One region of the Ralstonia sp. VS2407 genome, then DNA from elsewhere that is predicted to be linked to it. Evidence: predicted binding sites of a transcription regulator. Region 1 holds the regulator's gene; the other holds the start of a gene.
What was found. The regulator FNR, encoded in region 1, switches genes on or off when oxygen is low (the NO sensors DNR and NnrR bind a similar motif). The targets are predictions, from matches to a motif close to TTGATNNNNATCAA.

Region 1 (6,191 bases):
CGGGCCGCCGGCTTTGCCTTGCGGTTTGCCGTTGCGGCTCTGCTGCTTGCCACGACCGCCGGCATTCTTGCCCCCTGCGCCTTCCGTACGCTCGCTGCGCTCGGCGCGCTCCGCCGGCTGGCCTTCGCCTTGACGGCGACGGTTCTTGCCAAAACGGCCGCGCGGACCACGTCGCTCGCCCTGGCTGTCTGCTGGCGCCTGTTCGGCCGATGCAGCACTTTCTGCGGCAACGACCGTCGGCTCAGCCGCCGCCTCTTTCGGCTTCCGCACCCGTGGCGCGCGGCTCTTGCGCGGCTGAGCAGGCTGGCCAGCGTCCGCGCCACCCGCCTCAGCGGCTTCACCCTCAGGGCGGCCGTCCTGCTGCTGGCGGCGCGAAGCCACGAGGTTGCGCAAGCCGCGGCGCAGTCCCTTGCGACGAGGCGCGGCCTCAGTCCCATCACCGCCGTCTTGTCGCGGCGGCTGAGCGTCGGCGTCGGCCGGCATACGTGTATCCATGGAATCTGGCTGGGTGCTCACAACGTCTTTCAAATCTAAGGGTTCAGACCATGCGCCGACTGCTCGGCTGCCATGGCATTACGAATGTTCATTGGCCGGAGCCGCAGGCGGCTCGACCGGTGTTTTGTACTCATCTTCGGATGGAACCTCGGTCGCACTCAGCGCCTGCGACTCGGTTTCCAGCGCTGGCTCGTCACCCGCCGCAACCTCAGCAGGCGGCACCGGCGTTTCAACGATGACCTCAACGGAAGCCTCGGCAACCGGCGACCGAGCCGATTCCTGCACCGAAACCTCGGCGCTCTCAGCGCCTTCCGGCGCGTCGTTGACGAGCGCAGTCAGCTCTTCCACAGCAATTGCACCGCCCTCAAATTCGATGGCGCCCTGCTCCAGCAAGCTCGCCTGCGCCTGGGCGCGGGCATCTTCAAGCGGCGGCAGTTCGTCCAGCGAGCGCAATCCAAGGTCGTCGAGAAACTGCTTGGTCGTCGCATACAGCGCGGGGCGGCCCGGCACGTCGCGATGACCGATAACCTCGATCCAGCCACGATCTTCAATCTGCTTGATGACCTGCGTGTTGACCGTCACGCCGCGAATGTCTTCGATATCACCGCGAGTGACCGGCTGGCGATAAGCGATGATCGCCAGCGTTTCCATCACAGCGCGCGAGTACTTGGGCGGCTTTTCCGGGTGCAGGCGATCGAGGTACACGCGCATTTCCGGGCGACTCTGCAAGCGCCAGCCGGAGGCCAGCGCGACCAGTTCGACACCTCGATTCAACCAATCCTGGCGCAGCTCTTCGAGCAGCACACGGATGGTGTCTGCGGACACATCTTCGTCGAAGAGCTTGCGCAAGTCATTGACTCGCAACGGGTCCTGCGCGCAGATCAGCGCGGTTTCGAGGACGATCTTCGCCTCTTGGGTATTCATCGGGTTGAGCGGCTCGTCATTGCTCGCGCGCGGCCAGTCGCCGTCACGCTTGAGGTTTGTCGTCCCACCGCGAAGCACGCGGCATTTCTGAATGCTTTTGCCCGCCCGGGCCCGGCGCGCGAAGACCAATTAATTCAATTGGATCCTGCACCGAAACGCAGTGGCTATGCCCGCAAAGTAGGGCCGGAGGAGCGAGTTGATCCGGTGCCGGTCAGGCACCACAAGGGCAATTTCTTCCGCCGCCATGGGGACGGATACTGCACCGGACGACTACCAAGAAGAACGGCAGCCCGCCCGAATCGACTGTCCAGGGGACTCTACCGCTGGATGGCATCGCTTGGCGCCGCGCTTAGGATTGTTGATTTGCGCGGGTGGCGAATCGAATTGTGGTTGATTGTAGGGCAATTTCCAGCGGCGCCGCAACCGGGAAGATGTCCTAGCCTTCCATCATGGGACGATTGGCAATTTTCGGCTGCCTGAGCGCCTACAGCACCAGACAGAATCCGTGTGCGTTAAGCATCTCTGGCAACCAGATTGCGTGAGACAGCCCCCAGACCCCAAACCCGGCGATGGCGATGCCGGCCGCGCCCCGCGCCCATCGCTGGCGCGACAGCCCGCGCAGCCACCCAGCCAGACCAGACATCATCAGCAGGTTGGGCAACGTACCGGCACCAAAGGCGAGCATGACCACGGCGCCGGAGGCGGCGTTGCCTGCCAACAACGCCACAGCCAATGCGCCGTAGACCATGCCACACGGCACCAGCCCCCAGGCCATACCCGTGAGATAGCGGCGCAGCAGCGGCGGCTGACGCTGCAGCCTACCGCCCAGCGTGGCAGCCCCTCGAGACAGGCCACCTGCCACGCGGCCAAGCAAGCGCTCAAGCCACACACTCCGCCACGCATCTCCAGCGGAACGCACAAGCAGTAAAACCCCATAGGCGACCAGCAATGCGCTAGCGAAAGCAAACAAGCCGCGTTGAATCGGCAGCCATTGCTGGCGCCAGACGGTCGCGCCCATCGCACCCATGATTGCGCCCAGCAACGCATAGGTGGACAGCCGGCCGGCATGCATGACGACCTGTTCAAACCAGAGCCGGCGACGGGACACGATCCGCACCGCCACAGCGCCACGTTCGGCCGCGAGTGCGATACCGCTGCACATCGCCAGACAATGCACACCGCCGAGCAATGCAATCAGGAAAACGCTCAGAAGCGCCGCGGCACTCATCTTTCTGACGCTCTTTTGATATGGACCAAGGTTTTCGTTTTACTGTTGCGAACTAAGCCTAATTGACGCGTTTTGCCCCATCGGAAATGTCCGAGGACAAGAAGGTCGCCGTTATAATAAGCTGGCGCTGTACAACAAGAATTACTCATTTCACTTTCCCGAAATTCGCCCCCGCCCGTGCTCACTCGAATCGCACTTACCGACCAAGCCTCGCGTTGCTCCACCTGTGTACTCGGGCAAATCTGCCTGCCGGTGGGAATGAACTCGGACGACGTGCGCAAGATGGACGATTTGGTCGGCGAGCGCATCCGCATTAAGAAGGGGCAATCGCTCTATTCTTTGGGTGAGCCGCTGGAGGCGGTGTACGGCATTCGTTTCGGCACGCTCAAAACCCATCTGACGCTTGAAGACGGCCGGCATCAGATCACGGGTTTCCACCTGCCGGGTGAGATCGTCGGGCTTGATGGTATTGGCGATATGCGCCACGTGTCGGACGCCACCGCGCTTGAAGATACCGAAGTCTGCGTGGTGCGCTACGACGAGTTGCAGCACCTTTCGCGCCGGCTGCCTTCGCTGCAGCATCAGTTCCTGCGCATCATGAGCAAGGAGATTTCGCAGGATCATCTGATGCTGCTCACGCTGGGCTCCATGCGTGCGGAGGAGCGTCTCGCAGCCTTCCTGCTCAACCTGTCGAAGCGTTCGGCCCAGCGCGGATATTCGTCGACCGAGTTTGTCCTGCGCATGAGCCGCGAAGAACTCGGCAGCTATCTTGGCCTGAAACTCGAAACGGTCAGCCGCCTGTTCTCGCGCTTTGCCGAAGCAGGTCTCATCCAGATCCGCCAACGCCACGTCAAGCTGATCGACCTGGCCGGCCTGCGCCAGGTCATGAGCGGTCAGGCGGCCTAAGCTGCCGTCCATGGCGCCCGCTCAGACCAGCGGGTGCTCATGCGCTTCCAGCTTGCCAATGCCAGGCGACACATAGAGCGTCAGCGCGCTCGACAATCCGCACAACAACCAGAACACAAAGAACGACACGGTGTAGACCGCCTGGGCCGACACCGTGATCTGTTCGCCGAAAAAGCGCAGGTCGGCGGGGTCTACCACCGCGAAGACCACCAGCTCAGCCAGGGCGGCCGACAGAAATGCCGGCCACAGAATCCACATCAGCAGTCGACGCTTCATCGGGCCTCCGTGTGAATGGCATGCACCGGTGCGCCAGCCATCTTTTCGACGACCAAACCGCGCCGTACGACGTTGTCGTGAATGACAGCATCGGGATGCGACATTGCCAGCCAGATGGTCACGCCACAGCCGACCATGGCGACGAAAGGCCCTGCCATCAGCAGCCACGGCCAAGGCTCGCGCCACCACGGACGGGCCTGTGCGGAAGATTGCGTTGCGTGCATCGTTGCCTCCTGTTGGGGATGCCGCATCAGCGCGGCACGATGAAGCTCGACGGTTCGCGCAGTACAAGGCTGTCGCTACCGCTGTCTGCATGGATGACGAAACGGATCTTGTGCGAGCCGGGGGCGGCATCGTCAGCCGGCCGGCGCACGCGCACTGGCAGCAGCCGGTTAGCCGCCGGCGGGAGCTCCAGTGTGGTGGACTCGCCCTGACCGCCCTGCACGTCCAGTTCCGGCATGCCCTCTGCGGCGATGGTCACGCGCATGGGGTGCTCGGACGCGTTCATCAGTTGCAGGCGATAAACGTTCTCGATCTTGCCGCCGTCCACTTCACGCGCCAGTGCGCCACGATCACGTATGACGTCAACCTTGAGCGGCTGCCGCATGGCCAACGCCACGATGAACCCCGTGACGAGCACCAGCATGATCCCCGTATAGATCAGCACGCGCGGGCGCAGCAGATGTCGCCGGGCTTCCTTCGGGCTGAGCCGATCAAGCATCGCGCGTTCCGACGTGTACCGGATCAGACCCCGCGGGTAGCGCATCTTGTCCATGACCTGGTCACAGGCGTCAATGCAAGCACCGCAACCGATGCATTCGTATTGCAGCCCTTGGCGGATATCGATGCCGGTGGGGCACACCTGCACGCAGATGCTGCAGTCGACGCAAGCACCCAGACCCTGAGCTTCGAAATCGGCGTTGCGCGAGCGGCTGCCGCGCGGCTCGCCGCGCTGCGTGTCATACGTCACGACGTAGGTATCAGGATCGACCATCACGCTCTGGAAACGAGCGTAGGGACACATGTAGCGGCAGACTTGCTCGCGCATGAAACCAGCGTTGCCCCACGTCGCAAATGCGTAGAACAGCATCCAGAATGTCTGCCAGGGGCCGAGAGACAGCGTCCAGGTCTCCATGCCCAGATCGCGGATCGGCGTGAAGAAACCGACGAAGGTGAAGCCCGTCCAGAGCGCAATGAGGATCCAGGCCGAATGCTTTGCGGCCTTCAGGCGGAATTTGCGCAGGCTCCAACGCTCACCGTCGAGGCGGATGCGCGCGAAGCGATCTCCTTCGATATGCCGCTCGATCCACATGAAAATCTCGGTGTAGACCGTCTGCGGACAGGCATAGCCGCAAAAGAGGCGCCCCGCCACCGCCGTAAATAGAAACAGCGCCAGCGCCGACAGCACCAGCAGCAACGTCAGATAGATGACATCCTGCGGCCACAACACGAGCCCAAAAAGGTAAAACTTGCGTGCGCCTAGGTCGAACAGCACCGCTTGGCGACCGTTCCACTGGAACCACGGCAGGCCATAAAAGATGGCTTGTGTGGCCAGAACCAGCCAGACTCGCCAACGCGCAAAGGCGCCGGTCACGGCGCGCGGATAAATCTTGCGCCGGACCTCATAGAGCATCTGCTCGGTGGGTGCGTCTTCGGCGCCCGCCGCCGCGGTGGCGGGCGTCATCGGACGCCAGGCTGGTTCTTTGTCGCTCATTGCGCGTGACTCGTGTTGCTGTTCGACAGACCCCAGACATAGGCCGCCAGCATGCGGATCTTCTCTGGTGAGAGCAGGTTCTCGTGTGCCGGCATCGTGTTGTCACGACCCTTGAGGATGGTCTCGACGATGGTTGCTTCCGAACTGCCGTACAGCCAGACGCGGTCGGTCAGGTTAGGTGCGCCAAGTGTCTGATTGCCCTTGCCGCTTGCCGTGTGGCAGGCCGCGCAGACCGACTTGAACGTCGGTTCACCACGCGCTGCCTTGATCGGGTCGTAAGACAGGCCCGACAGCGAGCGCACGTAGTTGGCCACGTTGACCGCCTGGTTGCCATCCACCACCGCAGCCAGCGATGGCATGACACCGTGGCGCCCCTTGGTGATGGTGGTCAGGATCGTCTCGGGATCGCCGCCGTACAGCCAGTCGCTGTCGGTCAGGTTCGGGAAGCCCTTCGAGCCGCCGGCGTCGGAGCCGTGGCACTGCGCGCAGTTGTTCAGGAACAGGCGCTGGCCGATCTCGTGGGCCTGGGGATCGGCGGCGATCTGCTTGATATCCATGCTGGCATAACGCGCATAGACCGGACGGACCTGCGCATCGGCTGCAGCACGCTGCGCGGCCAATTCGCCCCGTGTCGAGAAACCGAGCGCG
Region 2 (6,191 bases), on a different contig from region 1:
GGGCGCATCAGCCAGTGGCTGCGATCCGGGTATGCCCATCTTCGGCGGTTTGACCGCTGTGGAGCTCGATGCATGCGCGATCAGCCATGCATGCCACGCCGGCCACCACGAACCGTCGGTGGTGGGGGCCGATGCCAGCCAGTCATCCGGCGCCGCCGATGTCTCACCGATGTGGCGCGTCTGCATCTGGAACCGCCGATGCGAGTTGGCCGGCGGGCTGACAATGCCCGCGTTATGACCGCCGCTTGTCAGCACGAACGTCAGCTCCGCCTCGGTCAGGTGATGCAGCTTGTAGACCGAGCGCCATGGCGCCACGTGGTCGGTCAGCGTGCCCACCACGAAGATGGGCAGATCGATGTCGTTGAGTGCCACCGGCTTGCCGTTGACTGGGTAGCGGCCCTCGCTCAGGTCGTCGTTCAGGAACAGGTGCCGCAGATATTGGCTGTGCATCCGCGCGGGCATGCGCGTGGCATCGGCGTTCCAGGCCATCAGATCGTTCATGGGTGCGCGATCGCCCAGCAGGTACTCACCCACCACCCGCGACCACAGCAAATCGTACGAGCGCAGCATCTGGAACGCTCCGGCCATCTGGCTGGCGCGCAAATAGCCGGTCTGCTCCATCTGCGCTTCCAGCAGACTGACCTGTGCCTCGTCGATGAACAGGCCCAGCTCGCCTGGCTCGCAGAAGTCCGTCTGCGCGGCAAAGAGCGTCATGGATGCCAGCCGGGCATCGCCATCGCGCGCCATGGCAGCCGCGGCAATGGCCAATAACGTGCCTCCGAGGCAGTACCCGGCGGCATGTACGCGCTGGCCCGGCACAATGGCATTGACGGCATCGAGCGCGGCAAAGACACCGAGCTTCAGGTAGTCATCCATGTCGAGACCGCGATCTGCCTCGTCCGGGTTTTTCCAGGAGATGCAGAACACGGTATGGCCCTGCTCTACCAGGTAGCGGATCAGCGAGTTCTGCGGCGACAGATCCAGGATGTAGTACTTCATGATCCAGGCCGGCACGATCAGGATGGGCTCGGCCTGGACCTTGCTCGTGGCCGGCGCGTACTGGATCAGTTCGATCAGGCGGTTGCGCAGGACCACCTTGCCAGGCGTGATGGCCACATCGCGGCCCACCGCAAAGCGTTCGGCACCGGCGGCCGGCGCGGCGCTCATGGAGCGCTCCAGATCGTCAAGTGCGTTCAGCGCGCCGCGCACGAGATTGGTGCCGTGCTGCTCAAACGTCCGGCGCAGGACAATCGGGTTGGTTGCCAGTTGGTTGCCCGGCGACATCATGTCGAGCCATTGACGCGCAGCAAAGGCAACCACGTCCTCATGATGCTTGGCGACACCCCACACCCCGCGCGTGGCCGCTTCCCACCATTGTTCGGTCAACAGGAAAGACTGGTGCAGCACGTTGAACGGCCACAGGCGCCACTCGTCTGCCGAGAAACGACGGTCACGGGCCGGCGGCTGGACGCAAAGGCACACATCCTGCGGGCCGGACGCCAGGCAGTTTCGGATGTAACCCTCGAGTTGTTCGGCCTGCGTCAGCGCCAGGCGCCACAAATCCAGCCGCTTGCCAGGCGAGACGGCCAGATGCAGTGCCCAGTCGAGCAACGCCAGCTGCATTGAAACGAGGGACAGCGAGTTCGATGTGCGGGCAAGCGCCGCGTGAAACGGCAGATCGATCTGCTCTGCAGTCGGTAAAGACGGCACGGGGGCGGTGCTCATGGTTGGGGCGTCAAACGATTGCCAATATGCAATCCATTAGATGCCAGCGGCTACCGACCAGACTTGACGCATCTCAAACCGGGACAAGAGCGCGGACTCTAGACAGTGTCAAAGAAATGACATCTGCGAATGCCAGTCGTCGCAGAGGTTTGTCCAGCGCATTACGGCCCTAAACGTGTGTGTTAGAGTCCGGCGGGGAAAACATGACGATCCGCAAGATCGGCCCCATATCTCCATCCCTCCCAACGCTGTACTGGCAAATCTGTTGCACCAACAGGATGCATTGGGCGCATGGCGCAGGCGTCGCCTGAAGTGCGACGCCCAAGGGCCAACTCCTTGACGAGATGTCATCCCTGCCTCTCAGGCTGCGCAATGTCCGCGAATGGCGCGGCAAAGCCATTTGGGATTGAGGTATCCATCCAGATTCGCGTCGGCGCATTCACGCTGCCGGTCTACCAGCCTCGTTATCGAGGCGCAACGAACAATCCATTTAGAGAAAACCGTGTTCACTTGCATCAACCAGAGCTGCGGCACGCAGTGGGAACTGTCCGACGTCGTCATCAAGGATGAGGGCCAAGGAACACTGTTCCGCTGTGCGCTATGCGGCGCGCGCAACTATCTCAAACGCGTCGAAACCAAAGACGGCCGGGTCATTTACAAGCAAATCGAAGGCAAGCCGCTCACGTGATCCAACGCAACGACATGACCATCGAACCAACCGCCACGCCCTTCATCACCCTAGCGCTCGCCCCGGCTGTGCTCGCGAACCTTGCGCAGCTCGGCTACACCGACATGACGCCGATCCAGGCTGCAAGCCTGCCCATCGCGCTTGCGGGGCACGACCTGATCGCGCAGGCAAAGACGGGCAGCGGCAAAACCGCAGCGTTTGCGCTGGCCCTGCTCGCACGGCTCGACGCGCGCAACTTCGACGTGCAGGCGATGGTGCTCTGCCCCACGCGCGAACTTGCCGACCAGGTTGCGCAGGAGATCCGCCGCCTGGCCCGCGCCGAAGAAAACGTAAAGGTGCTCACGCTCTGCGGCGGCACGCCGATGCGCCCGCAGGCAGCCAGCCTCGAGCATGGCGCACATGTCATCGTCGGCACGCCGGGCCGCATCATGGACCATCTGGAGCGCGGCAATCTCGCGCTCGGCGCATTGAAAACGCTCGTGCTCGATGAAGCAGACCGCATGCTCGACATGGGTTTCTTCGATGACATCGCGACGGTCGTGCGCCAGTGTCCGCCTGATCGTCAGACGCTGCTGTTCTCGGCAACGTACCCGGAAGGCATTGCGAAGCTGAGCCAGCGGATTCTGCGCAACCCGAAGGAAGTGAAGCTCGAAGAGCGCCACGACGACAGCAAGATTCGCCAGCGCTTCTACGAGGTGACCGACAGCCAGCGGCTGCATGCGGTCGGGCTGCTGCTCAAGCACTATCGGCCTGTCAGCACGCTCGCGTTCTGCAACACGAAGCAGCAATGCCGTGACCTGCTCGACGTGTTGCGCGCGCAGGGCATTCACGCACTGGCGCTGCACGGCGAACTCGAACAACGCGAGCGCGATCAGGTGTTGATCCAGTTCGCGAACCGCAGTTGCTCGGTGCTGGTGGCGACCGACGTTGCCGCGCGCGGGCTCGATATCGCCCAACTGGAAGCGGTGATCAACGTTGACGTGACGCCCGATCCCGAAGTGCATGTGCACCGCATTGGCCGCACGGGCCGCGCCGATGAGAACGGCTGGGCGTTGAGCCTCGCGAGCATGGACGAGATGGGGCGCGTCGGCAATATCGAAGAGGCGATGGGCCGCGAGGTCGAATGGCACAAGCTCGACGAGCTGGATACCGGCAATGATGCGCCGCTGCTGCCGCCCATGGAAACGCTGCAGATTCTCGGCGGACGCAAGGAGAAGATCCGCCCCGGCGATGTGCTCGGCGCGTTGACGGGCGATGCCGGCTTTCGCGGCGACCAGATCGGCAAGATCAACGTGACCGAATTCTCGACCTACGTCGCAGTCGAGCGCGGCATCGCGCGCGAGGCGCTGCGCAAGCTCAATGCCGGGACGGTGAAGGGAAAGAAGGTCAGGGTTCGGCTGATGGAGGAGTGACGCCCTGCCCTGGGCAGCCACGGGTTGCGGCTCGCAGGGCGCGCGCGACTCAACCCAGCATGGCAGCGGCAACACCCGCCGCCGCACACAACGCCACCACAATCAGCGGTGGCGTTTTCCATCGCGTCAACAGCAGAAACGCAATCGCTGCAACAGCAAAATCGAGCCATGACCGCACGGCGCTCGTCCAGACCGGTGTGTAAAGGGCAAACGCCAGCAATCCCACCACTGCGGCATTCACACCCGCCAGCAGCGCCGCCATGGACGGACGGGCGCGCAACGCCTGCCAGAAAGGCAATGCCGCGATGACCAACAGCAAGCCCGGCAGAAAAATGCCCACCGTAGCAAGCGCGGCCCCGGCCCAGTGATTGAGCCCTGGGCCGATGGTCCAGCCCAGGAATGCTGCGAAGGTGAATAGCGGCCCGGGCACGGCTTGCGCGGCACCGTAGCCGGCCAAGAAATCGTTCGACGCGACCCAACCGGGGGCAACCGTCTGCTGCTCCAGCAGCGGGAGCACGACATGCCCGCCTCCAAACACGAACGCGCCGGAACGATAGAACGCGTCGAACACCTTCGCGGGCATCCACGGATGAAGGTCCGCCACAACGGGAAGCCCGAACAGCAGCGCGCAAAACAGCACGAGGCTCACGACGCTGGCCAAGTGAGGCACGCGGAATGCGCCGCCCCGCCCTGCGATCGGGCCACCACGCGCCGGGCTGGACGATCGGCACAACACCAGTCCCAACACAGCGCCAATCACGATCACGGTCAGTTGCGCGTAAACGGTCGTCAACGCGCTGAGCACGGCGATGCTGATTAAGGCGATGCTGGCGCGCTGCCAGTCGGGACACAGCTTGCGCGCCATGTCCCACACGGCCTGCGCCACCACCGCAACGGCCACCAGCTTCAAACCGTGGATCAGGCCATTTCCGACGGGGCCGCCCAGGCCCGGCGCGACCATCGCAAAAGCCAGCAACAGCACAACCGAAGGCAGCGTAAAGCCGCACCAGGCCGCCAAACCGCCGCGCCATCCGGCCCGAAGCAGCCCGACGGAAAACCCCACCTGGCTGCTGGCAGGCCCCGGCAGAAACTGGCACAGCCCGACCAGGTCGGTGAATGCTGCGTCGTCGAGCCAACGGCGGCGCTCCACGAACTCTCGTCGGAAGTAGCCGATATGCGCGATGGGGCCGCCGAAACTCGTCAGGCCCAGCTTGAGAAAGACCGCCAGCACTTCCAAGGCAGAGCCCGCTTGATGTGTGCGGGCCGGTGTGGCGGATGCGGTCATTGGCTGGCGAGATCGACGTTTGAGACACGCGTATTAGAACATTGCCGCCGTGGCATGGAAGGCAACTAAAGTGGCAGCATAGGCATCGCCGTCACCGTCATTGGACTCTGCCGCGTATCCCATCATGCACTTTGCTCAGACCATTGGCGCACAGCGCCATGTGTTCAACGATCTCAAGACGCTGCTGGCCAAGGCCAGCCCGGCGCGCTCCGGCGACTATCTGGCGGGCGTGGCCGCCGCCAGCGAAGGCGAGCGCATGGCCGCACGCATGGCGTTGGCCGATGTGCCGCTGTCGGTCTTCCTTAACGAAGCGCTGGTGCCTTATGAAGACGACGAGGTCACGCGCTTGATTCTCGATCGCCACGACGCACAGGCCTTCCAGCCGATCGCCTCGCTCACCGTGGGCGAATTTCGCAACTGGCTGCTCCTGCACGAGACCGACAGCGCGACATTGGCGAGCGTCTCCGCCGGCATCACGCCGGAAATGGCCGCCGCGGTCAGCAAGCTGATGCGCAATCAGGATCTGATTTCCGTGGCCCGCAAGTGCCGCGTGGTCACACGGTTTCGCAACACCATCGGTTTGCCGGGCCGGTTGTCAGTCCGGCTGCAGCCCAATCACCCGACGGATGATCCCAAAGGCATTGCTGCGTCGATCATCGACGGCCTGCTGTATGGCTGCGGCGACGCGACCATCGGCATCAACCCTGCCGGCGACAATCTCGGCGCCATCGTTTCGCTGCTGCAATTGGTGGATGAGCTGCGCAACCGCTACGCCATTCCTACGCAGTCGTGCGTGCTGACCCACGTGACGAACACCGTGCGCGCCATTGACCAAGGCGCGCCGGTGGACTTGGTGTTCCAGTCGGTTGCCGGCAGTGAACAGGCCAACGCAGGGTTCGGCATCAGCCTCGCATTGCTGGCCGAGGCGCATGACGCCGCGCAGGGCTTGGCGCGCGGCACGGTTGGCAACAACGTGATGTATTTCGAGACCGGCCAGGGAAGCGCGTTGTCGGCCAATGCGCACCACGGCGTCGATCAGCAAACCATGGAGGCGCGTGCCTATGCGGTGGCGCGAGCGTTT

Region 2: ACU8YE_RS04610 (PHA/PHB synthase family protein) is a predicted target of FNR. The motif match lies at 1,789-1,802, and genes of this name have one in related genera.

What each region holds. Positions count from the first base shown of each region.
Region 1 covers NZ_JBRFVG010000001.1:620,923-627,113, reverse strand. The annotation lists gene ACU8YE_RS02965 (pseudouridine synthase) at 1-483, opposite strand, end outside; gene scpB (SMC-Scp complex subunit ScpB) at 574-1,419, opposite strand; gene ACU8YE_RS02955 (sulfite exporter TauE/SafE family protein) at 1,904-2,647, opposite strand; gene fnr (fumarate/nitrate reduction transcriptional regulator Fnr) at 2,825-3,553, shown strand; gene ACU8YE_RS02945 (hypothetical protein) at 3,575-3,829, opposite strand; gene ACU8YE_RS02940 (FixH family protein) at 3,826-4,053, opposite strand; gene ccoG (cytochrome c oxidase accessory protein CcoG) at 4,080-5,543, opposite strand; gene ccoP (cytochrome-c oxidase, cbb3-type subunit III) at 5,540-6,191, opposite strand, start outside.
Region 2 covers NZ_JBRFVG010000002.1:318,780-324,970, reverse strand. The annotation lists gene ACU8YE_RS04610 (PHA/PHB synthase family protein) at 1-1,725, opposite strand, end outside; gene ACU8YE_RS04605 (hypothetical protein) at 2,228-2,413, shown strand; gene dbpA (ATP-dependent RNA helicase DbpA) at 2,428-3,825, shown strand; gene chrA (chromate efflux transporter) at 3,875-5,110, opposite strand; gene ACU8YE_RS04590 (ethanolamine ammonia-lyase subunit EutB) at 5,235-6,191, shown strand, end outside.